DNA from 4 places in the Bacillus sp. FSL H8-0534 genome. Region 3 is predicted to be linked to each of the others. Evidence: riboswitches for the same ligand, from Rfam matches in the RefSeq annotation. Region 3 holds a riboswitch; each other region holds the start of a gene.
The links. Region 3 has a riboswitch for thiamine pyrophosphate ahead of tenA (thiaminase II). Riboswitches for the same ligand answer to the same signal wherever they lie in the genome.
Positions count from the first base shown of each region.

Region 1: another riboswitch for thiamine pyrophosphate. It lies ahead of MHH71_RS13820 (MTH1187 family thiamine-binding protein); the one in region 3 lies ahead of tenA (thiaminase II).
Region 2: another riboswitch for thiamine pyrophosphate. It lies ahead of thiT (energy-coupled thiamine transporter ThiT); the one in region 3 lies ahead of tenA (thiaminase II).
Region 4: another riboswitch for thiamine pyrophosphate. It lies ahead of thiM (hydroxyethylthiazole kinase); the one in region 3 lies ahead of tenA (thiaminase II).

Region 1 is NZ_JBBOUC010000001.1:2,688,772-2,695,780, forward strand. It holds gene MHH71_RS13795 (hypothetical protein) at 203-520, shown strand; gene MHH71_RS13800 (ABC-F family ATP-binding cassette domain-containing protein) at 620-2,161, opposite strand; gene MHH71_RS13805 (ABC transporter ATP-binding protein) at 2,660-3,409, opposite strand; gene MHH71_RS13810 (ABC transporter substrate-binding protein) at 3,406-4,404, opposite strand; gene MHH71_RS13815 (ABC transporter permease) at 4,401-5,177, opposite strand; gene MHH71_RS13820 (MTH1187 family thiamine-binding protein) at 5,149-5,469, opposite strand; TPP riboswitch at 5,574-5,675, opposite strand; gene MHH71_RS13825 (hypothetical protein) at 5,851-5,988, shown strand; gene MHH71_RS13830 (anaerobic C4-dicarboxylate transporter family protein) at 6,266-7,009, shown strand, end outside.
Region 2 is NZ_JBBOUC010000001.1:3,848,424-3,856,422, reverse strand. It holds gene MHH71_RS19540 (MFS transporter) at 1-48, shown strand, start outside; gene MHH71_RS19535 (DUF4247 domain-containing protein) at 269-1,078, opposite strand; gene MHH71_RS19530 (DUF4178 domain-containing protein) at 1,092-1,598, opposite strand; gene MHH71_RS19525 (DUF350 domain-containing protein) at 1,621-2,025, opposite strand; gene MHH71_RS19520 (PspA/IM30 family protein) at 2,266-2,931, opposite strand; gene MHH71_RS19515 (hypothetical protein) at 3,314-3,619, shown strand; gene MHH71_RS19510 (FeoB-associated Cys-rich membrane protein) at 4,122-4,289, opposite strand; gene feoB (ferrous iron transport protein B) at 4,306-6,294, opposite strand; gene MHH71_RS19500 (FeoA family protein) at 6,291-6,518, opposite strand; TPP riboswitch at 6,879-6,980, shown strand; gene thiT (energy-coupled thiamine transporter ThiT) at 7,075-7,743, shown strand; gene MHH71_RS19490 (sensor histidine kinase) at 7,902-7,999, opposite strand, start outside.
Region 3 is NZ_JBBOUC010000001.1:2,358,439-2,366,437, forward strand. It holds gene thiG (thiazole synthase) at 1-548, opposite strand, end outside; gene thiS (sulfur carrier protein ThiS) at 551-754, opposite strand; gene thiO (glycine oxidase ThiO) at 1,006-2,124, opposite strand; gene tenI (thiazole tautomerase TenI) at 2,117-2,737, opposite strand; gene MHH71_RS12145 (ABC transporter substrate-binding protein) at 2,748-3,749, opposite strand; gene MHH71_RS12150 (ABC transporter permease) at 3,746-4,498, opposite strand; gene MHH71_RS12155 (ABC transporter ATP-binding protein) at 4,495-5,244, opposite strand; gene tenA (thiaminase II) at 5,213-5,908, opposite strand; TPP riboswitch at 5,994-6,096, opposite strand; TPP riboswitch at 6,158-6,268, opposite strand; gene MHH71_RS12165 (M23 family metallopeptidase) at 6,810-7,211, shown strand; gene MHH71_RS12170 (hypothetical protein) at 7,218-7,550, shown strand; gene MHH71_RS12175 (DUF3965 domain-containing protein) at 7,671-7,999, opposite strand, start outside.
Region 4 is NZ_JBBOUC010000001.1:2,698,055-2,706,053, reverse strand. It holds gene MHH71_RS13870 (DNA topoisomerase III) at 1-1,831, opposite strand, end outside; gene MHH71_RS13865 (ABC transporter permease) at 2,494-3,447, shown strand; gene MHH71_RS13860 (iron chelate uptake ABC transporter family permease subunit) at 3,506-4,408, shown strand; gene MHH71_RS13855 (iron ABC transporter ATP-binding protein) at 4,402-5,160, shown strand; gene MHH71_RS13850 (siderophore ABC transporter substrate-binding protein) at 5,234-6,181, shown strand; TPP riboswitch at 6,483-6,592, shown strand; gene thiM (hydroxyethylthiazole kinase) at 6,653-7,471, shown strand; gene thiE (thiamine phosphate synthase) at 7,478-7,999, shown strand, end outside.

The DNA of each region.
Region 1 (7,009 bases), 330 kb from region 3:
TAATAGTAAATCTCACAAAAAATTTTGTCAATAGGATTTTTCTGAATATAATTTATTTACGAATAATTGATTTCTTTCTTCTAATTATCTATTTGGTAGTCTCTAGACGTAATGGGCAATAGCTATGTACAAAGTATCCCTATCGTTAATATACTAGAACAGCAAATACTTTATATAAACAAACGAAAAGAGGTTATACTGTATGCAAGATAAACATGCTATACAAACCCTACTATTATCTCAGATAGAAAAACTCTCTCAATCCTTTCATTACGATTTTTTATATGAAGAGGCACAACAAGGAACACTATGCCAAATACTTTTACGAGATGATAACGGCTCCATCGTAGCAACGCCACTTAGTTTTCATATGTTGATAAACGAAGTTGCTGGTAAAGGAGAACTTATTTTTTATAACGAACATGGTGAATTTCATCGACAAAAATTTGATATTTATACGGAAGAAAGTATTGTTAAATTACTATTATTCATTCAAGAACGACTACAAGTAAATCAATAAATAATATGAAAGCAGCTACGTAACATGTAGCTGCTTTCATATTATTTATACTAAAATATTTTATGCCTTGCCCATTACACTCCTAAATAAACGGCTCTCTTATTTTTTAGTAACGTTCATTTCCTCCAGATTCCAAACTCTCGTCACCCAAGATTCATAAAAAGAAGGTTCATGAGAAACGAGTAAAATTGTCCCTTGATAGTGTTCTAAAGCTTCTCTCAATGCCTCTTTCGCCTGTACATCTAAATGATTCGTCGGCTCATCTAGAATTAAAACATTACTCCGCATTAACATAAGTTCACATAAACGTACCTTCGTTTGTTCTCCACCACTTAAAGAGCATAGAGATTGCCGAATGTGATCGGCCTTCAAACCACATCTTGCTAGGGATTGCCGAATTTCTTTTTGCGTCATATCCGGACGCCCTGACCATACTTGCTCAAGTGGTGTAACTTCTACCCTAAATTCTTCTTGAGCAAAATATGCAGGTTGTACCCGCTCTCCAATATGAACTCTCCCGCTTAATGGTTCTAATTGTCCTAACAACGTTTTTAGCATTGTTGTTTTTCCAATTCCATTATGACCAACAATTGCAATCTTTTCGCCCCTTTTCACTTGTAAATTAAGGGATGGAAACAATGGTTCCACGTAACCAATTTGAATTTGCTGTGCTTGTAATATGCGGCTCACAGGCTCAGTGTGAATCTGAAAATGAAAACGCGACCGTGGTACATCGTTATGTTTTCCAATTTTTTTCATTTTCTCCAATACCTTTTCACGGCTTTTTGCCTGCTTTGCTTTTCGAATTTTATTTTTTTGAATAAAACTCTCTAAATTTGCAATTTCCTTTTGTTGTCTCGTATAAGCCACTTGCAATTGCTGCTTCTGCAAGCGATAACTTTCTAAAAATCTTTCATAATTCCCCGTATAGCGCTTTATTGTTTGCCCTTCTAAATGATAAATAACATTCGTAATATTGTTTAAAAATGATTCATCATGTGACACAACAATATAGGCATGCTCATACGCTTGTAAATACGCCCTTAGCCAATCTATATGAACTGTATCTAAATAGTTTGTTGGTTCATCTAATAGTAAAACATGTGGCTTCTCTAAAAGAAGCTTCCCAAGTAATAACTTTGTACGCTGGCCACCACTTAATTTTGAAACATCTTTTTTCATCCCTAAGTCTAACAATCCTAAACCAGCTGCTACTTCTTCTATTTTCGTATGAACTTGATAAAAATCTGAACCCTCTAGTATATTTTGTAATTCCCCATAGTGTACTAATAACTTATCTAAGTCTGTTTCCTTTGCCATCTTTTCAGCAATGACTATCATTTCACGTTCAATCGCATACAAATGAGAAAATGCACTTTGTAAATATTCCTCAATTGTTGTTCCTTCTTGTAAATCAATATGCTGCTCTAAAAACCCCGCCTTTACATGCGGAAACCATTCAATCATTCCCCCATCAGGCAAAACTTCTCCTATTAAAAGCCGAAGCAATGTTGACTTTCCTGCACCATTACTTCCGACAAGCCCCGCATGTTCACCTTGTAATAATCGAAAACAAGCATTATATAAAATGGTTTTATCTCCATACGTATGTGTAAGATTTTCTACTGTTAATACGCTCATTTTTGTTCTCTCCTTTTCTTTATAACTAACAAGCCAAATAGGGAGAACTGCAAAATAAAGATCTTATTTAATTGTATATATGAAAAATGGGTAAGGTGAACACACCTTACCCATTACACATTACTATCGTAAAAAAGGATTAAGGTTCTTTACCTGCTGTCTTCAATTTGGCTTAAACTTTAAAAATGGGCAGACTTCTCCCATATCAAGCTAAAACCATTTGAAGAACAGTTGATAAAGTCATCTTATCCTTTCACTCCTTTATAAATCATTATTGTCTTATAATAAGCATGCACCATGCTCTTATATTTTATTCGTTATGAATCTTTTGGTTCCTCTTTTTCTTTAAAAATTTCTTTGGACATTTTCTCCATTGCATACAGACTTGTAAAATCTAAAATGAGTAAATCCACTCTTTGTTCAATCATTTAACCCATTGTTCCTCCCTCTAAAACAAAAAGCTTCTTAACAGTCACAAAAACTGTTAAGAAACTTTCATTACTTCCGCATATAAGGAGACAATATCCCTAAAATCTCGGCCTTATCTTCTTTTAACTCAAGAGATGTTAACATTTCCATCGTTCGAGGACGTGGTAAGTTAACCTTTACTTCACCTACAATCGTAGCTGGCCTTTGTGACATAATGAATACACGATCAGATAATAGAATCGCTTCATCTAAGTCATGGGTTACCATCACGATTGTTTGCTTCTCTTGATGCCATGAATCTAAAAGCCAACGATGCACTTCCATTTTTGTAAATGCATCTAACTTACCAAAGGGTTCATCAAGCAGCATAATCGGCTTTTCGCATAAATAGGTACGAAGGAAACTAATACGCTGACGCATACCACCGGATAATGCATCTGGATAATGATTTGCGTATTCAGCTAGACCAAATTGTTGCAAGGCTTCCATTCCTTCTGTAAGTCTCTCTTTCTTTGGCTTCCCATCAATTTCTAATGGAAGAACAATATTTTGTAGTGCTGAACGCCACGGGAGCAACAAATCTTGTTGCGGCATATAACTTACACTATCCTGTTTTTGAACAAGGGTATCGTTATAGATTACCTCACCACTAGTTGCCTCTTCAACACTCGCAATCAGATTTAATAACGTACTTTTTCCGCAACCACTTGGGCCTACAAACGAGACAAACTCACCTTCTTGTATAGAAGCACTAATCTTTTCTAGTACATTTTTCCCATCAAATGCTTTCACAACATCTTTTATTTGTAATCCGTTCATTTTTCACTTGGAAGGAACTCGTTTGTAAAGGCATCTTTTACATCAATTTTCTTTTTAATAACTTTGTTATCGTGTAAGAAATTCATATAATTCGTCCAAACTTCTTCCTTCTGTACTCCCCACGCTTTCGCATCGTCTTGATACTTCGTACTTAACCATTTTTGGCTCTCTTGTACTAACTCTTTATTAATGTCCGGTACATTTTTAATTAAAATATCAGCCGCTTCTTTTGGCTCTTTAATTGCAAAGTTATATCCTTCTGCCGTTGCGTTCATGAATTTTTTCACAAAATCTTTATCTTGCTTTGTATGCTTTTCACTTGTAATAATGACAGGACTATAGAAATCTAACGCTGGATCTAAATCTTTTACCATGATCGTATTTAATTCTTTTCCTTGTCGTTTTGCTTCAATGCCATCCCAGCCATAATAAATCCATTCAAAGTCTGCATCGCGGCCAATTGATTTAAAGAAATCTGTTTGTCCAAGAACAACCTTTTCTACTTTACTAAAATCAGCTTGATGCTTATCCATAATTGTTTTTAACGTCGCTTCTTCTGCTGGTGCACCCCAACCGCCGTAGCGCTTACCTTCAAACCCTTTCGGAGAGGTAATATTATCTTTTTTCAGTGATGCAAATGCAGATGTATTATGTTGAATAATTGCTCCAATTGAAACAACCGGTATTCCTTCAACACGAGCTGATGTTACGTTTTCTTGATAACTTACACCGAAATCAGCTTTTCCTGATGCAATCATTTGCTCTGCCGATACGTTATCACCCGGCTGAATGATTTCTACGTCTAAACCTTGTTTTTTATAGTAGTCTTTCGTCTTTGCTACATATAAACCAGTATGGTTTGTATTCGGGAACCAGTCTAAAACAACTTTTACTTTCTTTTCTTTATCTGCGCTCTCTTCTTTCTTCGCCGCATTACAGCCAACAACACCAGCTGCAAGTATTGCAGCTAGCATCACTTTTAAGCCTTTTTTCATTTTCTGTCGTCCTTTCTGTATATCCATGGTGCTGTTAGTCTTGCCATAAATTCTACGATAAAATACAAGAGCAATGTCACCATGACAATAATTGCTGCAATACCAAATACACGAGCTGTTAAAAAGGATTTTGTTGCACGAGTAAGCATAACACCTAATCCCTCGCTCGCACCAAGCCACTCCCCGATAATTGCTCCCATCACGCTATATGTAACCGCAATTTTTAATCCAGAGAAAAAATATGGAAGCACGGCAGGGAATTTTACCTTCTGATAGATTTGCCATTTTGTCGCACGCATTGTTTGCAGCAACTTGAGCATGTTTTTATCTACTGTTTGAAAACCTTCTAAAATACTAAGAGCAATTGGAAAGAAACAAACAAGAATAACGACCATCACCTTTGGGAGCATTCCATATCCAAACCAAATAATAAATAGAGGGGCTAGTACGACAATCGGAATGGTTTGTGAAATAACGAGTAACGGATTAATTAACACACGAAATAACGGAATCACATCCATAATAATTGCAATACTCGTTCCAAGTAAAATCGCAAAGAATAATCCGATGATAACTTCTTGTAGTGTTTGCATTGTATTTGGCAACAATAAATCTTTCATTCCAATGAGTTCCTGTACAATAGTAGAAGGCTTGGGTAAAATCCACGGTTCAATTCGAAATAATGAAACAGATCCTTCCCATATAGAAATGAGAAGGATTAGCCAAATCATTGTAATTGTTATGTTAGATCGTTTCTGGTTTTTCATATTCATCACGGTACTTCCAAACTTTCTCATCAATCGTTACACCTGTACTTGGACGATAATGAATTTTAATAGAAGTAATAACCTCTTCTGCTCCAGCATCAACACAAGCTTGTTGTGCACGCTTAATGACATCAAGAAGCACGTCTAATTCTCCTTCTAGTGTTGTTTCCATCGCACCTACTTCATAACGAACACCCGATTGTTGTACGACTTCAATTGCTTTATCAACAACGGCATACACATCTTTCGTTTTTGCTTGTGGTACGACTGAAAATGAAATTGTAACTTGTTGTGACATCCGAAAATCCCCCTTGCAAAATATGTTCTGTAAAAAGAAAAGGCTTTCCTACAAAATACGTAGGAAAGCCTTGTATGCAAGTTATTATACAATAACATCTGCTTACATCACTTTAAGTAACTCCCTACGCTGGCATTATCCAGATCAGGTTGAGGGTCGATGCTTACTTACATCCTCTCAGCCAATTGGCTCCCCGGTCTTAATTCGTTTTCATTGTAGCATGATTTATTTTTTCAAACAAACAAATCTACATTTTTTCATAATATGATACCGCTCATAATCTATTGTTCATATATTTTATACTATATTTTCAAAGAAGCTGGTGCCTCAAAACTTGGTAAATGGCATTTTTGGCTCTTACATATCGGACTACCGATTATAATGATTGCACTTGCTCTTGAGATTTATGGCTACCATGCAGCTATACCTTTTGTTGCTGGTGGAAGTATTCTTGTTGTTCTTGCTATTATCATTTTTGCTATTAATATTTTCACACAAATTAAAGAATCTCTAAAATAAGTCTATTTCATAAGAAAAAAGCAGAAACAGATGAATTCGTTTCTGCTTTTTTCTTTGCAACACATTCACTATACGTCCATTATTTCTTATTTATATATTAAATTAAAGTAATTGTTTTTCCAAAATAATGTCACAAAATATAGTGAATGTTACATTTTATGTGTTATATAATAAAAAGGTTGATTTAACAGGTCTTTATTTGAATAATTTAATAATTATCATTCAAATTAAATTATTCAAAAATATCTTACCATATAAATTTTGGAGGTAGTTTATCATGTTTTGGCTACAATTTCTTACCTTATTACTCTGCATTTTTATCGGTGCACGCCTTGGTGGAGTTGGACTAGGGGTAATGGGTGGCGTTGGTATGGCAATACTTGTATTCGTATTCCATTTACAACCTACAGCTCCTCCTATTGACGTTATGCTGATGATTTTAGCAGTCATTACAGCTGCAGGTGCCTTACAAGCTGCAGGTGGAATGGATTACCTTGTTCATCTTGCAGAAAAAGCACTTCGTAAAAACCCGAAGCGCATTACATTTTTCGCACCTATTGTGACATATTTATTTACATTGTGCGCTGGAACTGGACATGTTGCCTATTCCGTACTTCCCGTTATTGCAGAGGTATCACGTGAATCAGGAATTAGACCTGAACGCCCGATGTCAATTGCCGTAATCGCTTCGCAACAAGCAATTACAGCAAGTCCAATCTCTGCTGCAACTGTGGCCCTGTTAGCAATGCTAGCTGATTATAAAATTACATTGTTAGATATTTTAAAAGTAAGTATTCCTTCTACTTTCATCGCTTGTATGCTAGCTGCTTTCGTTGCCAGCAAAATGGGTAAAGAGTTAAATGAAGACCCTGAATACTTGAAACGATTAAAAGAAGGAATGATTCCTAAACTTGAAGAAAAGAAAGAATTTATCGGTGCAAAGGGCGCCAAATTATCTGTTGTTCTCTTCTTATTTGCAACTATTTTTGTTGTTCTTCTTGGTTCATTCGAAGCACTTCGT
Region 2 (7,999 bases), 1.5 Mb from region 3:
GGAGGACAAATCCTTTTTATCGGTAAAAAAAATTGTAAAAGTACGTAAATCTCACTAAATCATTATTTAAAACAATAAGCCTCTATCTTCTTCTTTTAACACGCTATCCGAAAGAATTCTCCTTCCTCAAGCGTGTGTAGGGCGATAGCCCGACGCTAGGTGGGAGTATTACTGCCTGCGAATAGCGGGATAAATAATTATATTTGTATCATAGTGCTCGAAAAAAAGCCCAAGAAGCATTTCATTCACTTCTTGAGCTTTTTTATGTTTATCTTCTCTTCGTAATCTTCCCAGATCCGCCAACCCGTGTTTTAGGGGGAGACGTATTCTTCGGCGGGCTTTTAATCGAAGATTTCGGCTTCACATCTGAACCACTAGAACCGCCCGGTGATTTAATAATCTTTCCTTTATTCTCAGTAGACGGTGGTACAGTTTTCGTCTCTTTATCTGTAATGCTTCCTTTATCGCCTACGGATGTCTTTTGATCTACTTTATCACTTCTCTTAATAATAGAACCCTTACCTTGCTTTGTAATAGGCGGTGGTGTCTTCTTCTCTCCTTTTGTAGGCGGTCTTTCTGGAATAACCGGTTTATGATTTTTCCGATCTGTATATCCACGGTAATCGCCATGATACGATTTACGCGAATCAAATATATCGTCTAATATACTTGCTAAAATATAACCTTGTAAGAAAGATGGCTGATAATTTTGACGGACAAACTCTTTGTTACTTATCTCAACTAATGTATCCGATGGTTTCTCTTTGTCTTTCTGAATGTTGTATATTTTATCAGAATACACAAGGAACATCTGATTTTCATCTTCTTTAGACGCTTGTTTTGGTTCCTTTTCATCAATCAGCTCCTTTGCCACCTCTGGAACTGATCGATTGGCGGCCCTATACACATATGATTCTTGCTTGCCGTCTTTTGCAACTGATTCTAATGGGTAACGATCTTGAATCGATTTTTCATTTTGACACCCCGATAAAGCAAAACCAGCAATTACAAGTAACGTAACAATGGCAAAGATAGGGATTATGAATGATTTAATCATGGTAAACAATCGGTTTGACATGATTACCTCCCCCTTACGTTGCCCTTATAATTTGTACATCAGCAGAAAGAATCGATTCTCCCTCATACATCATTGTACGGCCATCTTGCCACTCAATGCGAAGTAGCTTCCGGTTGTCAGATTGGAACTCCCATACGTGTTGTTCATCAGATATTGCAAATGGCGTTTTCCCCATCACAACAACACGTCCGTTATATTGCTCTTCCATATGATACTCGATATCATCCATTTCAATCGTTGTTGGAATCTCATTTATAGAATCTAAACGACCATCAATTGGTGCATATAGTTTATAATAGGTGCTTTCACGATTTTCAATTTTCAAATAGCGAATGGTCTTCCCGTCCTGCAATGTTAAAATAATTTCATTCCGAGAATGCATACTTGTTTTTCCAATCATTTCGTACATCACTAATGAAACTTCGATCATATCACCAGGCGTTAACGTTAATAGGCTTTTTTCTGGCTTAACGGGCTCCGGACTTTTCATTATATTTTTAATTCGTTTGAATAAACTCATAATCTATCCCCTCCTTTTCTCGTTATAGACAAGCTGCTAAAATGAGGGCCCCGACAACATGTAACGAACCAGCTAATAAAGCGTGTGCAACATTCCCTTGTTTCGTTCCCCCTTCTAAATCTAAACCAGCCACTTTTTTCAAAATGAGTTCGATAAACATTTCTACAACTAACAAAATAACGAATGAAACTGCCGATGCAAGCAGTGCTTGCCATAAATCATTTGCTTTCGTAATCGACTGTGACAGAATATATCCTTGCGCAAATAACTTCATAATAAAGCGCGTTGTCACAGCAATATTCCCTTTTTTAATTTCTGCCAAATCGTTATATTTTGTAAAGATAGAATCAACCCACATAAGTACAAATAAAAGAACAGCGCTTGCTCCTGTCCATACAAGCATGGCTAACACATTCATCCATGTCATGGTGAAACCTCCTCTAGAGAATAATAGAAAACCGACATGATTGATTTTCATGACATGTCGGTTCCTTTATCTTCTATATATCCATTTTGATTTTCCAACACATAAACCGCGGCTATGAAAACAAAAACAGGTCTCCTCTTTTTGTTTTCACGCGGCATGGGGCGAAAAAGGGCACTGACCGCTCCTATGCACAGACGGATCCTCTCTCCAACCTAAAAAGAAAAGTTTTTCATTTTTATATTATTTCTCATACTGTTTCATAATACGTGCTAGTTCATCATCCACAGCTGAGTTTTTATTTAAAGCCGCAAATTCATCATCTAACGACTTTTCTTTTTTATAAATTTCACCGCTTGCTTCTGCTTCAGCCTCTAATTGAAGAGCTTTTTCTTCCATACGGCTTAAACCAGCTTTTGCTGTATTTGCATCAAATCCAGACATTGCTTGATTAATATTCTTTTGTGCTTTCGCTGCGTTCACACGCGCCACAAGTGTTTCACGTTTATTTCTCAGTTCAGTTAATTGTTTGCGCATTTCTTCCAATTTCGCACGAAGATTATCAGCTGCTGCTTTATTTTGCTCATAGCTCGCTTTGTATTCATTCATCTTTTGCTCTGCATTTTGTTTTTCTTCTAAAGCACGGCGCGCAAGATCAATATTATTTGCTTGAACAGCCATATGTGCTTGTTCTTCACGTTTCTTTACAAGTGCTTCTTGTTCTTCAAACAATAATTTAAACTTTTTCTCAAGCGCAATTTGAGCTGCTACACTCTTCTCAGCTTCTTGTACATCCTCTTGCATATCGCGTAAATATTGATCCGTCATCTTAACTGGATCTTCTGCCTTTTCAATTAATGCATACACATTTGACATCGTTAAATCTCTTAATCGTTTAAAAACAGACATTTAAACTCCTCCTATAAACTGCTTCATATTTCAAATTCAATACCTGGAAAACTAAAAATTCTTCCTCTACAGTAAGAATATTCATTTTTAAAGCCTATGTGTACATTATATCAAAACTAAAATGTCCTTACATGTTATTTCTTGAATATGCAAACTATAATATGACATTCCCTTCTCAACATTGACCTCATATCAAATCCTTTGATATCCTCAAAATCAATTATTCAAACCACTATAAATAAAGAAGTCAAAACAAAAAGGCACATCTGATTGATATACAATCAATTCGAAGCAATTCCCAGCACCCTAAGGACTATCCAAAATAATAATGACTCATACTAAAAATAGATATAGATGCTTAGATGAAATGGGTGATATGTATATGCCGATGGAACAAGAGGTTAGAGAGTATTTAGTTACAGGTTCCTATCTTGTAGTTATTGTTTCTTTAATACTTCTAATATATTGGTTCATTAAGTACAAAGAAAAAAATATCATCTGGTTTATTGCACACTTCTTAACCCTTTCTTTAAGCTTATTCCTCCTGATAACCCTCCTAATTGGACCTAACTTTTCTAACTACAATATGGCATCAGAAGAAAATTCACTTCAATTAGCCTTATCAGGAATCACTTGGGTAGTAAGTATTCTTTTCCTGTTAAAAGGAATTTCGGAGTTTATTAAATAAAACGTTCGTAATACAAATAACATCTAATCAAAAAAGGTTATGTTTTTAGTTGCCATTTCTCACATTTTTAACTCTTTTCACTAAATTACATCATTGTAATGTTACTGTAAGCTAATTCGATAGGTAGAAGGGCGTTATTCTTATAAAATGAAATCAGAAGTCGAGGTTAAAACCAAAAACACTTTTGCTTCTCTAAATTTTAAAAACAATACATTTGTATTTACTATTATATAAAAAGGAGACAGGAAAAATGAAAAAATTAGTAGGAATCGGGTTAGACGCATCACAACTTGTGAAAATTAAATAGCAAATCATAAAGTGAAACTTTAGTCAGTGGGGGTTTTCTCCATCCCCCACTGATTATTAGCCCTCACCAATCGGGCTTTTACGGACAGTTCATCTCCCACCTAACTTCTTTGCTTTCGCTGAATTTTGAGGTGGGAGTGTTACTGTCCGTTAATGCGGGATAAAAAAAGCTTTGCGAAATCCGCAAAGCTTTTTTCTACTTATTAACGACTTGCTCCATATCAGGACTACAACTATTTGACTGACATGATTTATTTAAGGAACATGCTGCGCATTTCCCTTTTTTACTTCTCTTCACGAAATTGAATAATGTATATCCTGCATAACCAAAAATGATAGCTCCAATTACAATATTGACCATCATTATGATACATCTCCTTCTAGAATCCGAGTAAGGATCCGACTTGGTATATAACGAATGTTAATACATAAGCCACTATAAGTGGATAAACAACAGAGAAAATTGTCCACTTGACAGATCCTGTTTCACGACGAATAACAGCTACTGTCGCCAAACATGGAACATATAATAAAATGAAGAACATAAACGCATATGCTGATAATGCAGTATAGTGCGCTCCCATTACATTTCCTAATACATCTTCTTTCACCGCATAAATAATGGCCATTGTAGAAACAACAACTTCTTTTGCTAAAAATCCTGTTAATAATGATGCCGCTGCTTGCCACGTTCCAAAACCGAGCGGTGCTAAAATTGGTGCCACGAACCCACCAATCATTGCTAAGAAACTATCCCCCATATCTACGCCAAATCCAGATGGACCAGCATAGTTAAGTAACCAGATAACAACAGATCCCCCAAAGATAAATGTACCAGCTTTACGTACGAAACCTTTTCCTTTTTCCCACGTACTAAGCCACAATGTTTTTGCTTGTGGTACACGATAAGGCGGAAGCTCAATAACGAAAATAGATTTTTCTTCTTTTAAAACAGTAAGAGACATTACTTTTGTAACGAGTAAAGCAAGTACAATACCTGCAATGTATAAAGAGAACACAACAGTCGCTTGACTATTCGGGAAAAAGACTCCCGCAAATAATGCATATACAGGTAAACGCGCTGAACAAGACATAAATGGTGTTACTAAAACGGTAAGTAATCTTTCTTTTTCCTGCTCAATCGTTCTCGCTGCCATAATCCCAGGAACGTTACAACCAAAACCGATAATCATAGGAATAAATGCTTTTCCGTTTAAACCAAAGAATTCCATAATACGGTCCATTACAACTGCAATGCGGGCCATATACCCTGAGTCTTCTAATAACGAAATAAAGAAGAACAATGCAAAAATTTGTGGAACGAATACTAATACCGCACCAACGCCGGCAATAATCCCCTCTGTAACGAGCGCTTGAATAAACTCAGAGGCACCAATGTTTGTTAAACCTGCCGTTACCCAATCCGTAAACTGCCCACCAAGAAATTCATCAAGCATATCTGATAAAGGCGTACCGATCCACGTAAACGTAACCTGAAAAATAAAAAACATAACTGCTAAAAAGATTGGAAGTCCTAAAATTTTATGTGTAATTAACTTATCAATTTTTTCTGAAAAGGGAATCTTTCCTTCCTTTTCATGCTGAATGACATTTGTTTTTAACTTTTCAATATACGCTGCACGTGTCCGGTAAATATGCTGTTCTAGCGTACTATCAAGTTTCGCTTCTAATTTAGAACGAATTGCTACAAGCTTTTCATAAACAGGCAATCTTTTAACTTCTTGTTCTACTACTTCGTTATTACTTAAAAATTGAAGTGTAAGCCATCTAGGATGCTCATAATTTGCTTGAGTTAAAAGATCCATGATTTCTTCAATACCTGCATCTACTTCTTTACCATAAGAAAGAATGAAAGACTTTTTCTCTTTCTTCTCGTTCTCATGAAGAGTAGCCAGTAATTCTTCACAACCTTTACCACTTCTCGCAACAACAGGAACGACCGTTACTCCTAATACTTCTGACAATCTGTTCGCATTAATAACAATTCCGCGTTGCTTCGCAACATCAATCATATTTAAACCGATAGAAACTGGTTTACCAAACTCTAGTAGTTGCAATGTTAAATGCATATTGCGCTCAAATTGAGAAGAGTCAACAATATTTAGCATATGATGAAATTCTTCTGTTAGTAGAAACTTTGTAACGACACCTTCATCACGAGAAACAGGATTTAAATCATATATACCTGGTAAATCAATTAATGTCCCTTGCTTCCCCTTTAACTTACCAACCTTCTTTTCTACTGTTACTCCGCTCCAGTTTCCTACATATTCATACGAACCCGTCAGCGCATTAAATAATGATGTTTTCCCTGTATTCGGGTTCCCTAGCAATGCAACCTTATTCACGCTAATTCCACCTTTATCATTTTCGCGTCACAATGACGAATACTAATTAATTGTCCACGGCACTCTAATGTACACGGCCCTTTAAACATCGCTTTTTGTTTCATACGAAGTTCACTTCCTTCTGAAAGACCAAAAGCAGCTAATCTCCGCTTTAATAATTTATCTAACGTTTGTAAATTTTTAACTAATACTTTTTCACCTATTTTAATATCAACTAAGCTCATAATCTTCCCCCTCGAAAGAGAATGATAATTATTTTCAAGAAAATTATATCACATTCTATGAATCAAGTACTATATATTTTTTCTTCCTATTTATTAACATTTCGGGAGAATTATATATATCCATGTTGATTTGCTGGCATATAAGTCGCTGCTATGAAAACAAAAGGAGATCTCCACTCGTTTTCTCCTTTTGCTTTCACTTGGCGTGGAGCAGGAAGAGGGTCTGACCGCTTCTATCCATGGCCGAATCCTCTCTTCCACCTAGAAAGAAGGTTTTTATGCCGTTTCAATTTGTATTTATATATTCATTTGCCATTCTCATCCATTTCAATTACAATAAACCTAACAAATAAAGAATCTCGTTATCACAGGGGGAGCTTTGCTGCTGAGAGGGAACACTTCGTTCCGACCCTTAGAACCTGTTAGTTAATGCTAACGTAGGAATTGTGCAAACGTTGAACTTGAAATACCTCATTCTTTTTCTACTTACGTATTTCATATCTCCCTATGATAAGTATTCTTTTTTGTGCAACTTGGATTTAGGGGGATTAACAACATGCGTAACACCAATTTACAAGCGATGATTGAATCTGCAATCCTTGCAGCCTTCGCCTTGATCATCGACATTTTACCACTATCAATTAAACTTCCAACAGGCGGTTCTGTTTCATTTGCAATGATTCCTATTTTTATTATCGCTTACCGCTGGGGCTTTAAAACTGCTTTCTTAGGAGGACTCATTTGGGGTCTACTACAAATTGTAGTCGGCGATGTTTACATTTTAACGCCAGTTCAAGCGTTTATTGAGTACTTCGTTGCATTTGCTTTTATCGGTTTTGCTGGTTTATTCTATCGTCCAATTCAAAAGGCACTTGCGAACAACCAACATACATCTAACGTACAATCCGACATTGGTAGCCGCAAAGATAAACCTTCATCAAAAAGCGGGCAAGGGAAAAAGGCGCTTTTTTATATTATCCTTGCTACATTTGTTGGTAGCTTTGCCCGTTATTTCTGTCACTTTATTGCTGGTGTTATCTTCTTTGGGAAGTACGCACCACCAGGACAGTCAGCTGTTCTTTATTCATTGATCGTGAATGGTAGTACAATGCTCGGTTCATTTGCATTATGCACAGTATTACTACTACTCCTGTTTTCAACTTCACCACGCTTATTTAAAAGTATTGGTGCGCATAATATAAATTTTAAAAATAAGAGTGCCTAAATGGCAGTCTTATTTTTTATCATTTTAACCGAGAAGATCCCCTCCTCTAAACGAAGTGAAGGTGGGGGTCTTACTGCCCGTTAATACGGGATAAAAACCAAAAGGCCTTTCTCTACTGAGAAAGACCTTTTTCATTCTGTGTATTTAGACAAATCCTACTACACTTTTTTATTTAAATAGAAGTAAAACAACACACCATCTGCTGTATTATTTACACCATACTCTACGCCATGAAGTTCCAAAATATTTTTGGAAA
Region 3 (7,999 bases):
GCATCCACAATTACCGGTACTTTTGCTTGTTCAATAATAAAGCTTAAGTTTAATGGATTTACAATTCCAAGTCCTGAGCCAATTGGTGATGCACCAGGCATAATCGCATGAACACCAAGTTCCTGTAATTTACGTGCTAATACAACATCATCAGATGTATAAGGAAGAACAATAAATCCTTCTTCTAACAACATTTCAGAGGCTTTTAAAGTCTCCACTGGATCAGGTAATAACGTTCTGTCATCACCAATAACCTCTACTTTTACCATGTCACAAAGCCCTGAAGCTTTTGCTAATTTCGCAATACGAACTGCTTCTTCAGCATTTTTTGCCCCTGCTGTATTTGGGAGTAATGTATATTTTTTTACATCAATTTTTTCTAATAAATTGGGTTGGTCTGCATCAAATATATCCATACGACGTACTGCAAATGTTAAAATTTCTGCCTCTGATACTTCAATTGCTTTTCTTTGTACATCAAAATCAGAAAATTTCCCTGTTCCTAATAAAAGTCTAGAATGAAATGTAAATGGTCCAATGTTCAACATAATCAACCGCCTCCTACGAAAGTTACAATCTCAATTTGGTCTCCATCAAAAACAGATATATCTCGATGGTCTTCTTTTTGCAAAATATCTTGGTTACGTTCCACCACAACAATTTTTGTATCCAATCCTAAATGTGTAAGCAATTCTGCTACTGTCTTAACACTCCCAGGTACCTCTACTTGCTTACCATTAATTTTCAAATTCAAACTTCCATCCCCTTTCTATATAAACCTTTCTTGTTAGGTGGGAGAGAGCATCCGACCATGCATAGAAGCGGTCAGATCCTTTTCCTGCCCCATGCCAAGTAAAAACAAAGAAAAAAAACGAGTGTAGTTCAGCTTTTATTCTTTGTCACATTGACTTACATGTTAAAAAATCAAAATACATTTATATAAAGTGAAACTTTAATCAACATGTGTTCTCTTTATCCCCCATCAATCAGGCGTTTACTGCCAGTTCATGCAGGATAAATTGATTTAGAAACCAATGAATCTAGCAAATAATTCCCTTGCTTTCCTTCTATTAAATCTGCCATATATTGACCAGAAACGGGACTTAATAAAATACCGTTTCTGTAATGACCGGTACAAGCATATAATCCTTTTATTTCCTCGTGTGCCCCCATATAAGGAACCTCGTGATTAGATTGCGGGCGTAATCCCGCCCACGTACTTTCCCATTCAGCTTCTTTCAAAGCCGGCAAGATTGTATAAGCACGTTCTAATATCGAAGTAATACTTTCTGGTTGTACAGACTTAGTAAACGTGTGAGGCTTCATCGTTGCTCCAATTACATAGCGTCCACCACGTTTTGGCGCGATATAAAACCGCTCTTGGAAAATAGGAGATTGCAGCAATGGTTTACAGCTCTTTACGGCAACAACTTCTCCTTTTACAGGATATGTACCCCAATCACTATGAAAATGATGAAGTAGTTTTGTACTCCACGAACCACCAGCAATTACTACCTTTTCACATGTAATCATACCTTCATTCGTAACAATTCCTACTACTCGGTTGTCTTCTATTTTGATATCAAATACTTCTGTTTGTTCATATATATCAGCACCAGAAATGGCCGCAGAGTGTGCAAATGCCTTTGTAAGTTCCGGTGCAATAACATGACCATCTTTTGGATAATATACAGCCCCAATGATCGATGAAGAGAGGAATGGCTCTTTTTCATAAAGCTCATCTCCTGTCAGAAAATATGATTCTTCACCTGTTTTCTGTTGCCAGTCCATAATATCTAGTATTCTTGTCTTCTCATCTTCATTTTGGGCTATACGATATATACCTTTTTCTTCATATCCAATATCAATACCCGTTTTTTCACGTAAAGCTGCTGCAAGTTGTGGAAATATTGCACGGCTTTTTCTAGCAAGCTCAAATAGTGGATCGTACGCATCCCACTCCGCCTGTACACCAAGTAAACCTGCCGCTGCTTTAGAAGCTTCAGACGCAATCCTTTGTTTCTCAACAATTGCAACTTGGTATCCTCTTTCCGCTAGAAAATGTGCAACTGAACTCCCAATCACACCGCCGCCAATAATGGCTACATCATACTTCTTACTCATGATTTTTCGCCCACTTTCTTATTGTCTCCTTGTACAACCTTGCCTGCTTATACGGATTACTATCACTTACAATCCCAGACATAACAGCAATACCACTCACGCCAGCTCTAAGAACCTCTCCTATATTTTTAGGTGTTATCCCTCCAATAGCTGTAATCGGTATCGTTAATCGCCTTGCTATATCTGAAATCTCTTCCAACCCTCTTGCCGGAACATCTTTCTTACAACTCGTTGGAAATACATGACCATAAACAAGTGAATCTGCTCCATTTTTGAACGCTACTATCGCTTCTTCTAAAGAATGCACAGAATAACCAACATGCAAATAAGAAAACTTTTCCTTTACAGACCTGACATCAGCACTTCGATACCCCAATTGTACGCGAGAAATATTTAATAGAATTGCAATATCGATTCGATCATTAATCACAAGCTTAGATGCCGGAAAGCCTCCTTTTAGGAGACCTTCCACACCTTCATATAACTCTTTCGTACTTTTCTCTCGCTCACGAATATGCAAATAATCAATCTCACTCTCAATTTGCATCGCTACATTCGCTAACTCTTCGAATGCCATCTGGCCATTTGAGATAACGTGGAGCTCATCTTTCATATTCACTCGCCTACTTTAAAATATTTTCGAATAATTCATTGGCAGGAACACTCTCTTTTGTCATGCCTTTTTCTTTCAACCATTTATTTTGTTTTTCCCATGACTCTTTCGTATCTGATAAAAATGGCTCATCTTTCGTTTCCATTTTCTCTAACAAAATTTTCATACTTTCTTTTTCAACTTCTGGAACAAGTGGGAAATTTTCCTTTTCTTGATGATTTAATAAAATACCCAGTGCTTCGTCTGGATTCTTTTTCATAAATTCATATCCTTTTTTCGCACCTCGTAAAAAGGCTTGCAACGCTTCTTTATCTTTTTTCAACGTTTTATCACCTGTTACAAAAACAAGTTCATGATAATTTGGTACACCATAGTCAGCTGGGTTGAAGTACGCTGGTTCATGGCCTTCATGACGCATAACAGGAACTTCATGGTTAATATAAGCACCTGTGACAGCATCTACTTTTTTCGTAATTAATGCTGGTACTAAATCAAATCCAACATCTACTACTTTTACAGTATCAGGATTACCACCAGCTTCTTTTACCATCGTTTTTAAATACGCTTCACTTAAAGGTGTTCCGGAATAACCAACTGTCTTTCCTTCTAAATCTTTTGGTGAATTGATTCCCGCTGATTTTAATGATACGACGTGATTTAATGGTGAACGGACCACAGCTCCGATTGATTTCACTGGAATTTGTTCATTTGCTTTTGCAATGACAACGTCTGGTTGATAATATAAACCAACTGTTACTTTCCCCGCTGCCGCTAATGTTAATGGATCGGTTGGATTAGAAGGGAATTTAATATTCACCTTTACTCCTTCTTCTTTAAAGTATCCTTTTTCAATCGCTGCATAGATAAAACTATGCACCGCATTTGGATACCAGTCGAGCATAACTGTTACTTCTTTTTCAGCCTTTTTCTTTTCTGATGATGAATTGCTAGAACATCCTGCAATCATTGCAACTAATAATGTAAACACAAAGATGCGTTTGAATAATTTCATGAATGTTTCCTCCAACTAATGAATTTCTTTTCTAATATAGAAACAAATAATACAAATAAAATAGCTAGTAATGATAGAAGCACAATCGGTGCAAACACACCAGCTCCGTCTAACTGTGTCATCATTCGTTTACTAAAGTATCCTAAACCAGCTTGTGCACCAAGCCACTCACCAATTGCTGCTCCAATGACACTAAGTGGAACAGCAATTTTTAAAGCAGAGAAAAAGTACGGAAGTGCAGATGGCAACTTTAACTTTAGAAAAATATCTTTTTTCGTTGCACCATATGTCACTAAAAGCTCCTCCCATTCCTTTTTCGTGCTGCGCAATCCATCATACGTATTTACCGCAATGGGGAAAAAGGTAATCAAAACTGTCACAACGACTTTGCTCCAAATTGAATAGCCAAACCATAAAACAAATAATGGTGCTAAAGCAGTAATTGGAATCGTTTGTGAAGCAACTAGTAACGGATAAAAAGCTCTTTCTATCCATTTACTCGCATTCATAGACATCGCCAGTCCAACACCAAGTACAATAGAAATAACTACACCGATTAAGACTACATATAAGGTTGCTGGCAAATGAACTGTAAGTAATATGTCACGCAGTGCCCACATTTTAGCTAGAATTGCAGTAGGAGATGGCAAAATATACATCTCATCTACAATTCTAGCCTCCACTTCCCAAGCTATGAGCAGTATGCTACTTAAAATCAGTGCAGGTAGTAGCTCTGTCACACGTTTCATACGAGCACCTGCCTTTGCAGCATACCGAGTAACTCATCTTTTAGCCCTAGTATCTCAGGCTTATGCAAATCTTTTCTTGAGCGCTCCGTTCCAAGTGGTACAACACGCTCCGTTAAAGTTGTTATAGGCTGCTCTGTCACTATTAAAATCCGATTAGAAAGAAAAAGTGCTTCTTCTACATCGTGTGTAATAAATAAAATGGTTTTTTGCCACTGTTTCCATTGCTCAAACAACCATTCTTGCAACGTTGCTTTCGTTAATGCATCTAATGCGCTAAACGGCTCATCTAACAATAAAATGTCCCCGCCTGTTAATAAAGTTCGAATAAAGGACACTCGCTGCCGCATACCACCTGATAAATCTTTCGGATATTTGTTCTCGTATCCTTGTAAACCAAATTGTTCTAACAGGTCTTTTGCCTTTACATGTGCTTCTTTTTTCTTTATCCCCTGGCACTCTAACGGCAGTGCTGCATTTTCAATAATTGTTCTCCATGGCAGAAGCATATCTTTTTGTGGCATATATCCTACAGGATGACTCGAGGTTTCTGTAAGTTGAATCGTTCCAGCCGTCGGTTCTTCTAATCCTGTAATTAAACGAAACAATGTACTTTTGCCACAGCCACTCGGTCCAATGATGCTAACAAACTCTTTTTCTTGCACGAAAGCATCCAGACCCTTTATAATTGGCTTTTCATCATAATGAAAGGAAACATTATGAAACTGTAGTATGCTCTTGCTCCTCAAAACCCCACATCTCCTTACGATACGCCATATCCCAGAATAAATACTCAAAGCGGCTAGAATATAAGAAAACCTCTTCTAATTTGTCTAACTCTTGTTCAGACTTTCCTTCAGCTAGTTCATTTAATAAATCCATTAGCCAAATGCAAAGTTTTCCATACTCTTCTGAGCTATATCCTTGAATCCACTCCCCAAAGAACTCATGATCCCTTGCTCCTGGAATATCATTTAAACGCTTTCCAATTTCCCAGTAGCTCCACATACATGGAAGCAGAGCCGCAATTAACTCTGCAAGCGTACCATTTTGAGATACTGACATCATATAGTTTGTATACGCTAAATTTTTAGCAGATGGTTTTGCCTCTTCCATCTCTTGTACAGAAATACCAAGGCGTTTTGCATACTGTTTATGGATCGTCATTTCTCCATTTAAAATGCCGTCTATTTGTTCTGCAAATTTTGCCATAACTTGCGGATTAGTCGCTTTCACAACTCCAATTGCATATAATTTTGCATAATCTAGTAAATATAAATAATCTTGTATGATGTAATATTGGAATTTATCCTTTTCTAATGTACCGTCCCCCATCCCAGTTACAAATGGGTGATTATGACTTTTTTCCCAAACAGGCTGTACTGTCTCAAATAATCTCTCACAAAACTTCATTTATATTTCCCCTTCCTTTATATCAATTTATTCAAATAAAAAACCACTCCTCTATAAGAAGTGGTTACATCAAATAAAAATACATTTATTCGTTGCTCCACTTCCCTACGCTAGCATAATCTAGATCAGGTCTGTAAGGGTTAAGGATTATTCCTCTCTCAGCACATAAAGCACCCCTAGTGGTTTCTACTATAAAATTGTCAAATAAAAAAGCCCTGTTTCTTTACGCAAAGAAACAGGGACTTACTGTTAATGTCCGAATTGCTTCCCTACGCTAGCATAATCTAGATCAGGTAATAAAGGATCAAAGACTCTCGGCCTTACTCTCAGCTGGCAACACCAACTCTCCTAGCACAATATGAAATTACCATAGTCAGTATAACACTGTCATCCATCATCAGCAACTGTTTTAACTTATCCCAATCCTATTTACGAGCCATGAATCCAATACAAAGTAAGAATTCTTTACATCAAAGTTCTACTTATATAAAATATGAAAAATAAATATATATATCCATTTTGATTTTCCAACATATAAGTCGCGGCTATGAAGAATAAAAGGTGACCTGTACTCATTTTCTCTTTTTGTTTAACTTAGTACGGGGTAGGAAAAGGATCTAACCGCTTCTATGCAAGGTCGGATGCTCTCTCCCTCCTAAAAAGAAAGCTTTTCTGTCAGTTTTTCAATTTAGATTTATATATCTATTCAGAAAATATCAATTATCTTTAATCCATATTATAATGATTATTAATCTGTTATTCTTTTAATATATTTCGATTCCATTAAAAAATTGTTATTTTTCTCATTTCATATTACAGTTATATGAATAATGCACAAAATATTATATCTTTATACTATAATAGGGAATGTATTAACACATCTATGGGGGGCTAATATTAGATGAAACAGAAAGCTACAGCTTTAACGGCAACTACTGTCGCAGTCGCATCTCTACTTCCATCCATAACTCAAGTAGATACACGTACTATAGCAGCTCAAGAATTGCCTACACAAGACACTAAATATATAAAACCGAATCTAAAAATATTATATTCGAATAATAAAATAAAAGCAAGGAATAATGCTAACTCCGTAAAAAATACAAATATTTCTACATCTACTAAACGGAAAAACAGTTATATTGTAAATGTTGGTGATCAAGTTCAGATTGGGGAATTGTTAGGACATATGGGAAATACAGGCCATTCATTTGGGCAGCACCTCCATTTTAAATTACATAATGGTGAATGGAATTTTGAAAAAACAAACGCAGTAAATCCACTGCAGTATTTAGTTCGGTAATATTATATGCCACGTAATATTGCCTTAATAATTGAGTATTTGGCTTTTCTCGGTTTAATTTGTTGTTTAGTAATTTACAATACTAACATTGTTTTTTTGAGTATCGTTATCTTATTTGTTACTATCGAATCTTTGATGGAAGCATTCAAAATCCGACTAAAGAAACACATTTCTCATATATATACTGCATTTGTTATTATCGGCGGTTTAATAACAAATATTATTTATAGTGGTTTTCACCTGGCTGCTATATTCCCTGTATTTTTTATAGGGGTACTACTCATTATTTCCCAATATATTTACATTCCTGATCACCGTAAGAAACAACAAGAAGCTTAAAATGGACGTATGTCTACTTCTCATTTACGACTAAATAAAAAAAGGTCTCACTTGAAGTGTGAGACCTTTTTTTATTTATACATTATAGAGAGTGAACAAGGGAAAGCACAAAACTTTTCTTTACCCACACGCATATCGTTCATAAATAAAACTTAAATTATATTTCTTCTCTAATCCCACTCGTTGTTCATCATCACACCAGTAAAATAAAATATCATGAATCGTTGCATAACGTTTATTCTTTAGAAATTGTTTGATAAATGACGGTAAACAATCATGTAATTGTATAAATATATAATTCCGCAAAAGTTCTTCCTTATGTTCAATTCCTTTACAAACATACATCAACTCTTCACAATAATATGCATGTTGCGGAACTTGAATCATTTCAAAAAATGGTACATATGATAATAGTTTTCCAATGAAATGCTCATATCGATTCATAAATT
Region 4 (7,999 bases), 340 kb from region 3:
TTGAAATGTTTTCATGCTTATACTTTTTATCGCTTGATTTAATTTCAGCAACGATTTCTTTTGTATAGTTTTTCATCTCGGAAATGAAAATTTCTTTTTTTAATTTACCTTTTGCGATAGCTTCAAGTTTTTGTTCCCATTCAGCAGTTAGTGTAGGAGATTTTAGTTCTTCCGGTACTAAATCAAGTAACTGACGACCTTTTGATGTAATGTGAATATCTTTACCACGTTTTTCAATCAAGAATGAATTAAATAGTTTGTCAATAATGTCAGCTCGTGTAGCCACAGTACCTAATCCACCAGTTGATTTTAGCGTATCAGCAAGTTGTTTATTTTGCGTATCCATGTATTTTGTAGGGTTTTCCATTGCTGAAAGTAACGTTGCTTCATTAAAGCGTGCAGGTGGTTTTGTTTGACCTGATGTTTGAGCAATTAGTTTTACGCTTAATGTATCGCCTTTTTCAATGCGAGGTAAAATTTGCTCTTTTAAATCTTCAACTGCATCGTCATCTTCAAAGCGGTTTTCATATACTTCTTTCCAACCAGAATGTAAAATCGTTTTGCCACGTGCAACAAACGTTTCATCACCAATTTTCGTGCGTAATGTTAGTTGTTCATATTCAAAGGCTGGGAATAAAACTGCTAAGAAACGTTTTACCACTAAATCATAAATTTTGCGTTCTTTATCTGTGAAAGCTGAGAAATTCACATAGCTTTCCGTTGGGATGATTGCGTGATGATCGCTTACTTTACTATCATCAACAAATGCTTTAGTGGATTTTATAGGCTTATTTAAAATTTTATGAGCTAAAGGACGGTATTCTCCTACTCCACACGCTTTTAGACGCTCTGGAAGTGTTCCGACGATATCAGATGAAATATAGCGCGAATCTGTACGAGGGTAAGTGAGTACTTTATGTTGCTCATATAATTTTTGCATAATGTTTAATGTTTCTTTTGCAGAGTAACCAAAGATTTTATTCGCATCACGTTGTAGCTCAGTTAAATCATAAAGACCAGGAGCGAATGATTTTTTCTGCTTTTTCTCAATTTCCGTGACAGTGGCATTTTGTTTATCGAGTTTTTTCACAATCGTATCGATTTTCGCTTTATCAAAACTACGACCATTGCCTTTCCCATCTTGCCAAGTTAGCTTTAACTTATCTGTTGTTTGAGCTTCAATTCCGTAGTATGTTTGAGCTTTAAAGTTTTTAATTTCGTCTTCACGACCTGCAATGATAGCCACAGTAGGTGTTTGTACACGACCACAGTTTAGTTGAGCATTAAATCGAGTAGTTAATGCACGTGTTGCATTAAGCCCGATATACCAGTCAGCCTCCGAACGTGCGACAGCTGAAGCGTATAAATTTTCATATGCTTTACCTGGCTTTAAGTTTGCGAAGCCATCTTTGATTGCTTTATCGGTAACAGATGAAATCCATAGACGCTTGATAGGTTTATTAATTTTAACTTTATCAATAATCCAACGCGCGACTAATTCTCCCTCTCTTCCTGCGTCTGTAGCCACTATTATTTCAGTAACATCTTTTCTAATCAGTTGACTTTTAACGGCATTAAACTGTTTGCCAGTTTGCTTAATCACTGTCAATTTCAAACGTTCAGGTAGCATTGGCAGATCTTCTAAATTCCACTTTTTGTATTTCACATCATAGCTTTCTGGGTCTGCTAATGTAACAAGATGCCCTAAAGCCCAAGTAACGATATATTTATTACCTTCAAGATAACCATTTCCTTTTTTATCACACTTCAATACACGCGCAATATCACGTGCAACAGAAGGTTTTTCAGCAATTACAACACTTTTTGCCATATTTAAAACATCCTTTCAAGTTTCCGTAAGTTAAATATAGCATACATCCTTTGTGGATTCAGTTATGCCGAAGATTCTAACCTTTTGTTATGAATTAAATACTCTATATCTTTGACTAGTTAAGAGGGTGAAAATTTTAGTATTTCGGATATAACAAAATAGTAGGATATCTTTGTCCTTTTTTAAAAGGACAAACCATTATTTCACAAGGCGGAAAAGATCAAAACGCGATGTTGCGAAGTATATGAAACAATAAAATCAAGATGATGAGCCGCGTAATCCTGCGTTAGCGGAAGTTTTGGCAAAATTGAAATTTGGTTCAAAAGAAAAAGAAGAAAGTGCAATTTTTCTTATCTCAAAGGGAAGTTGGGCTTTTTATTAATTCTATAGATATAATAAGTTTCCTAATATGAATAAAAAAGCGATATAAACAATAATGGAATTCATTGACATTGTTAATGAATTTCATTATCATTAAGTTGGTAATCTGATTATTGCCAAAACGTCAGATTGAAAGTATAAAGTATACCTTTAATTGATAAAGAGAATCATTTTCTTTTCTATTATCTTATAAATAGACAAAGGGGGATAAAATGATAGGATTATAATCTGTATGAAATCAAATGATGGCGACAGAACATAATCTGCACCATGAAGAAATTATGAAAAAGAGATATTTGTTTATCATGCTTATTGTTTTATCAATTGTGTCTATTTTTATCGGTGTAAAAGAGGTTAATCTAGCAGATATTTTGCACTGGAATCAAGAAAAAATGCAAATTGTATTTATTAGTAGATTACCACGTCTAATCAGTATTATTGTTGCTGGTGTTAGCTTAAGTATAAGTGGTTTAATTATGCAGCAACTTAGCAGAAATAAATTTGTATCCCCGACAACTGCGGGGACAATGGATAGTGCAAAGCTAGGGGTTTTAGTTTCATTGATGCTATTCACGACAGCGAGCCCGCTTGAAAAAATGTTTGTTGCATTTGTCTTTGCATTAGCTGGTACATTTTTATTTATGCAAATTTTGAAGAGAATTAAGTTTAAGGATGCGATTTTTATCCCGCTTGTGGGAATTATGTTTGGGAACATTATCAGCTCTATAACGACATTCTTTGCTTATAAATACGACCTAATTCAGAACATTTCTGCATGGCTACAAGGGGATTTTTCAATGGTGATGAAAGGAAGATATGAAATTTTATATTTAAGTATCCCACTTGTCATTATCGCCTTCTTATATGCAAATCGATTTACAGTTGCTGGAATGGGTGAAGATTTTGCGGCCAACTTAGGGATGAATTACAACCGAGTGCTAAATATCGGGCTAATTATCGTTTCTTTAATCTCCGCATTAGTTGTTTTGACTGTTGGTATGATTCCATTTCTAGGGCTTATTATTCCGAATATTGTTTCTATTTATCGTGGAGATAATTTAAAGAATAGTTTACCTCATACTGCTTTACTAGGAGCGGTCTTTGTACTTGCTTGCGATATACTTGGCCGCGTCGTTATTTATCCGTACGAGATTTCTATTGGCCTTACAGTGGCAGTAATTGGAAGCGGAATCTTCCTTTATTTATTGATGAGGAGAAACGCATATGCAGCATAGAAAACAAACAAGTCATAAAAAAATGTTGGCAGTGCTTGCCATTGCATCAGTTGTAGCCATGGGGATATTTTTATTTATTAACTTAAATATGAATACATTAGATTATGCATTGCCAAGAAGAGGTAAGAAATTGTTGGCAATGGTTATAACGGGCGGAGCAATTGCGTTTTCGTCTATGATTTTTCAAACAATTAGTAACAACCGTATTTTAACACCAAGCATTATCGGTCTAGATTCACTTTATATGTTTATGCAAACATTTGTAGTGTTTGTATTCGGTTCAAAACATATCACAATGATGAATACAAATGTTAATTTTCTTGTATCAGTAAGCTTAATGGTTATTTTTTCACTGTTTCTTTATAAATTTCTCTTTAAGAGAGAAGGAAGCAATATTTATTTCTTATTGTTAATTGGATTAATATTTGGAACGTTCTTTCAAAGTTTATCCTCTTTTATGCAAGTACTCATTGATCCAAATGAGTTTCAAATTGTACAAGGGAAAATGTTTGCAAGTGTAAATAACGTGAGAACAGAGTTACTTGTAACGTCTATCATTGGGATTCTATTAGTTCTCGCTTACGTATATAAAGAACTGAAGTTATTAGATGTACTATCGCTAGGAAGAGAAGAGGCTATTAATTTAGGTGTAGATTACGATAAAGTTGTGAAAAAGCTTTTAATTGTAATTGCAATTCTAGTTTCTATTTCTACAGCGTTAGTTGGACCAATTACATTTTTAGGATTACTTGTAGTAAACGTTGCGCGTGAATGTTTACGTACATACAGGCACAAATATTTAATAGCAGGTTCTATCTTTATTAGTATTATTGCCCTAGTAGGGGGACAATTAATTGTTGAAAGGTTGTTTGAATTTAATACAACTTTAAGCGTTATTGTGAATTTTGTTGGTGGAGTATACTTCATCTATCTTCTATTAAAGGAGAGCAAGGCATGGTAGAAGTAAGAAATATATCAAAGCAATATGGAAATAACAATGTTGTTGAAGATGTTTCTATTAAAATAGAAAAAGGTAAAATCACATCTTTTATCGGACCGAATGGAGCTGGAAAAAGTACGGTTCTTTCTATGATGAGTAGGCTGTTACAAAAAGATGCTGGTGAAATCTATATAGAGGATAAAGAAATTGGCGAATGGAAGAGTAATGAGCTTGCCAAAAAAGTCTCTATTTTAAAGCAAACGAATCATATCAATTTAAGACTTACGATTCGGGAATTAGTTAGTTTTGGGAGATTTCCGTATTCACAAGGAAATCTGTCCGAAGAAGATTGGAATCATATCGAGGAAGCCATTAACTATATGGAGCTTGAAGATATTCAATATAAGTACTTAGATCAGCTTAGTGGTGGGCAGCGGCAAAGGGCATATATCGCTATGGTTATTGCTCAAAATACAGAATATATTTTGCTAGATGAGCCATTGAACAACTTAGATATGAAGCATTCCGTACAAATTATGAAAGTGCTAAGACGCTTAGTTGAAGAACTGGGTAAAACAGTTGTAATTGTAATCCATGATATTAACTTTGCTTCTTGTTACTCTGATTATATCGTTGCTTTAAAAGATGGAAAAGTAATGAAAGAGGGAGCAACAAATGAAATCATTGACCCGATTGTTTTGAAGGATATTTATGACATGGATATTCATATTGAAGAAATAGCGGGAAATAATATTTGTATTTATTTTTCATAAGAGGAAGTTATTTTGATAGTACTAGCTTGCTATCGATTTAAATAATTTTAAAAAATTTATAGAGGTGATTGAAGTGAAGAAATTAGCGATGCTACTATTAACTTTCATACTTGCTATCGTCGCGGTAGCATGTAGCAATAACGCTTCTTCTGAGAAGAAGACAGAAGCGAGTGAAAGTAAATCAAAAGAGATGACGATTAAGCACAAATTAGGAGAAACGAAAGTTAAAACTAACCCGAAAAAAGTTGTCGTATTTGACTTTGGTTCCTTAGATACATTAGATAAATTAGGTGTTGAAGTAACTGGTGTACCACAAAAGAATACACCAGAGTACCTTTCTAAATATAAAGATAAAAAGTATACAAACGTTGGTGGTTTAAAAGAGCCAGATTTTGAAAAAATTAACGAAATTGCACCAGATTTAATTATTATTTCTGCAAGACAAGCTGATTCATATAAAGAATTCTCAAAAATTGCTCCAACAATTTATGTAGAACAAGATACTAAAGATTATATGAAATCATTTAAAGACAACACAGAAATGTTAGCAAAAATCTTTGGAAAAGAAGATAAAGCGAAAAAAGAAATTGCAGCAGTTGAAAAGGATGTAAAAGCATTAAATGAAAAAGCTACGAAAAGTGACAAAAAAGGTTTAGTTATTAAAGCAAATGACGGTAAAGTAAGTGCGTATGGTCCGGAATCTCGTTTTGGTATTATCCACGATGTGTTTGGAGTAATTCCTGCGGATAAAGAGATTCAAGCATCTACTCATGGTAATAACGTGTCATTTGAATATATTCTCGAAAAGAACCCTGATTACTTATTCGTAATCGATAGCGGTGTTGTTACTGGTGGTAAATCTTCTGCGAAACAAGTAGTTGAAAATGAACTTGTTAACAAAACAAATGCTGCGAAAAATAACAATGTAATCTATTTAGATGCAAACTACTGGTACCTATCTGGTGGCGGACTTGAGTCTGTATCAGAAATGGTGAAAGAAGTATCTAAAGGCTTAAAATAATATGAAAGATAGTGGTAGGGATTTTAATGTCCTATCACTATTTTATATATATAAATCCATTTTGATTTTTCAATATATAAGTCGCTGCTCCGAAGAACAAAAAGTGACCCGCTCTCATTTTGTTTGAACTTGGCATGGGGCTAAAAGAGGACCTGACCGCTTCTATGCATGGCCGGATGGTCTCTCCCACCTAAAAAAAGGGTTTTTATCGTTTTTTCAATTTGTACTTACATATTAAGATGACAAAAACTTGTAACTTGTTATTTTAAGAGAATAAGAGTAGACTCTGAATTAGATGAATAAGAAAACACATGGGAGTTTGCGGAAGCAAACTGAGAGTACGGCTAATCTGTCGTTGACCATTTGAACCTGTTGGATAATGCCAGCGTAGGGAGAGTGTAAAAGCACATATTCAGGCACTTTGCATACGCGAAGTGTCTTTTTGTGTATCTCCCATTACTAAATTAGGAGATGAAAAGAATGAATATAAAAGAAATTGCAAAAGTAGTGGAAGTAGTAAGAGAGTCTAATCCACTTGTGCATAATATTACAAATGTTGTTGTGACAAATTTTACGGCCAATGGTTTACTTGCAGTAGGAGCATCACCAGTTATGGCGTATGCAAAAGAAGAAGTGGCTGAAATGGCTAGCATTGCAGGAGCACTTGTTTTAAATATGGGTACGCTTCGCCCTGAAGAAGTAGAAGCAATGCTAATTGCTGGAAAGTCTGCGAATACACATCATGTACCAATATTATTTGATCCAGTTGGTGCTGGAGCTACTTCTTACCGAACTGAAGTAGCAAGACATATTCCAAGTGAAGTGAAATTAGCAATGATTCGCGGGAATGCAGCGGAAATTGCTAATGTTATCAATGAAAAATGGGAAATTAAAGGTGTTGATGTTGGTGCTGGAAATGGAGATGTTGTAGGAATTGCGAAACAAGCAGCAGATGAACTAGATACAGTCGCGGTTATTACCGGAAAAGAAGATGTTGTAACAAATGGTGAGCGAACTTTTATCATTCGTAACGGCCATCCAATCTTAACGAAAGTTACAGGGACGGGATGTTTGTTAACTTCTGTAATGGGAGCATTTGCAGCGGTTGAAAAAGATTATGTGAAAGCAGCAGTTGCTGCATTAACGTTTTATGGGGTAGCAGCAGAAATCGCTGCTGCAAAAACCGTGGAGCTAGGACCGGGCAGTTTCCAAATCGAATTTTTGAATCAGCTAGCAAACATTACTGTGGATGATATTGAACAATATGGAAATATCCAAGAAGTGCAGTAAGAAAGGATGAGGGAAATGGCGCGCATTAATCAACAGCAAATGTCCAAATTATTGCAAGTGTATTTTATTATGGGTAGTAACAATTGCCAAAAGGATCCATTACGAGTAATGAAAGAAGCGCTAGATGGTGGAGTGACCCTTTTTCAATTTCGTGAAAAGGGTGAAGGAGCTTTAACTGGAAAAGAACGAGTCCATTTTGCAAAGCAGTTACAAGCACTTTGTAAAGAATATAATGTTCCATTTATTGTGAATGATGATGTAGACTTAGCAATTGAATTAGATGCAGATGGTATTCATGTTGGACAAGATGATGAAGGAATTACATTCGTTCGTGAAAAAATGGGAGATAAAATTGTTGGGGTATCTGCCCATACGATAGAAGAAGCACGCTTTGCCATTGCAAATGGGGCGGATTATTTAGGAGTAGGACCTATTTTTCCGACGAGTACGAAGAAAGATACAAAAGCGGTGCAAGGAACGAAAGGGTTGCGTCATTTTAGAGAGGCAGGGATTACAGTTCCGATTGTT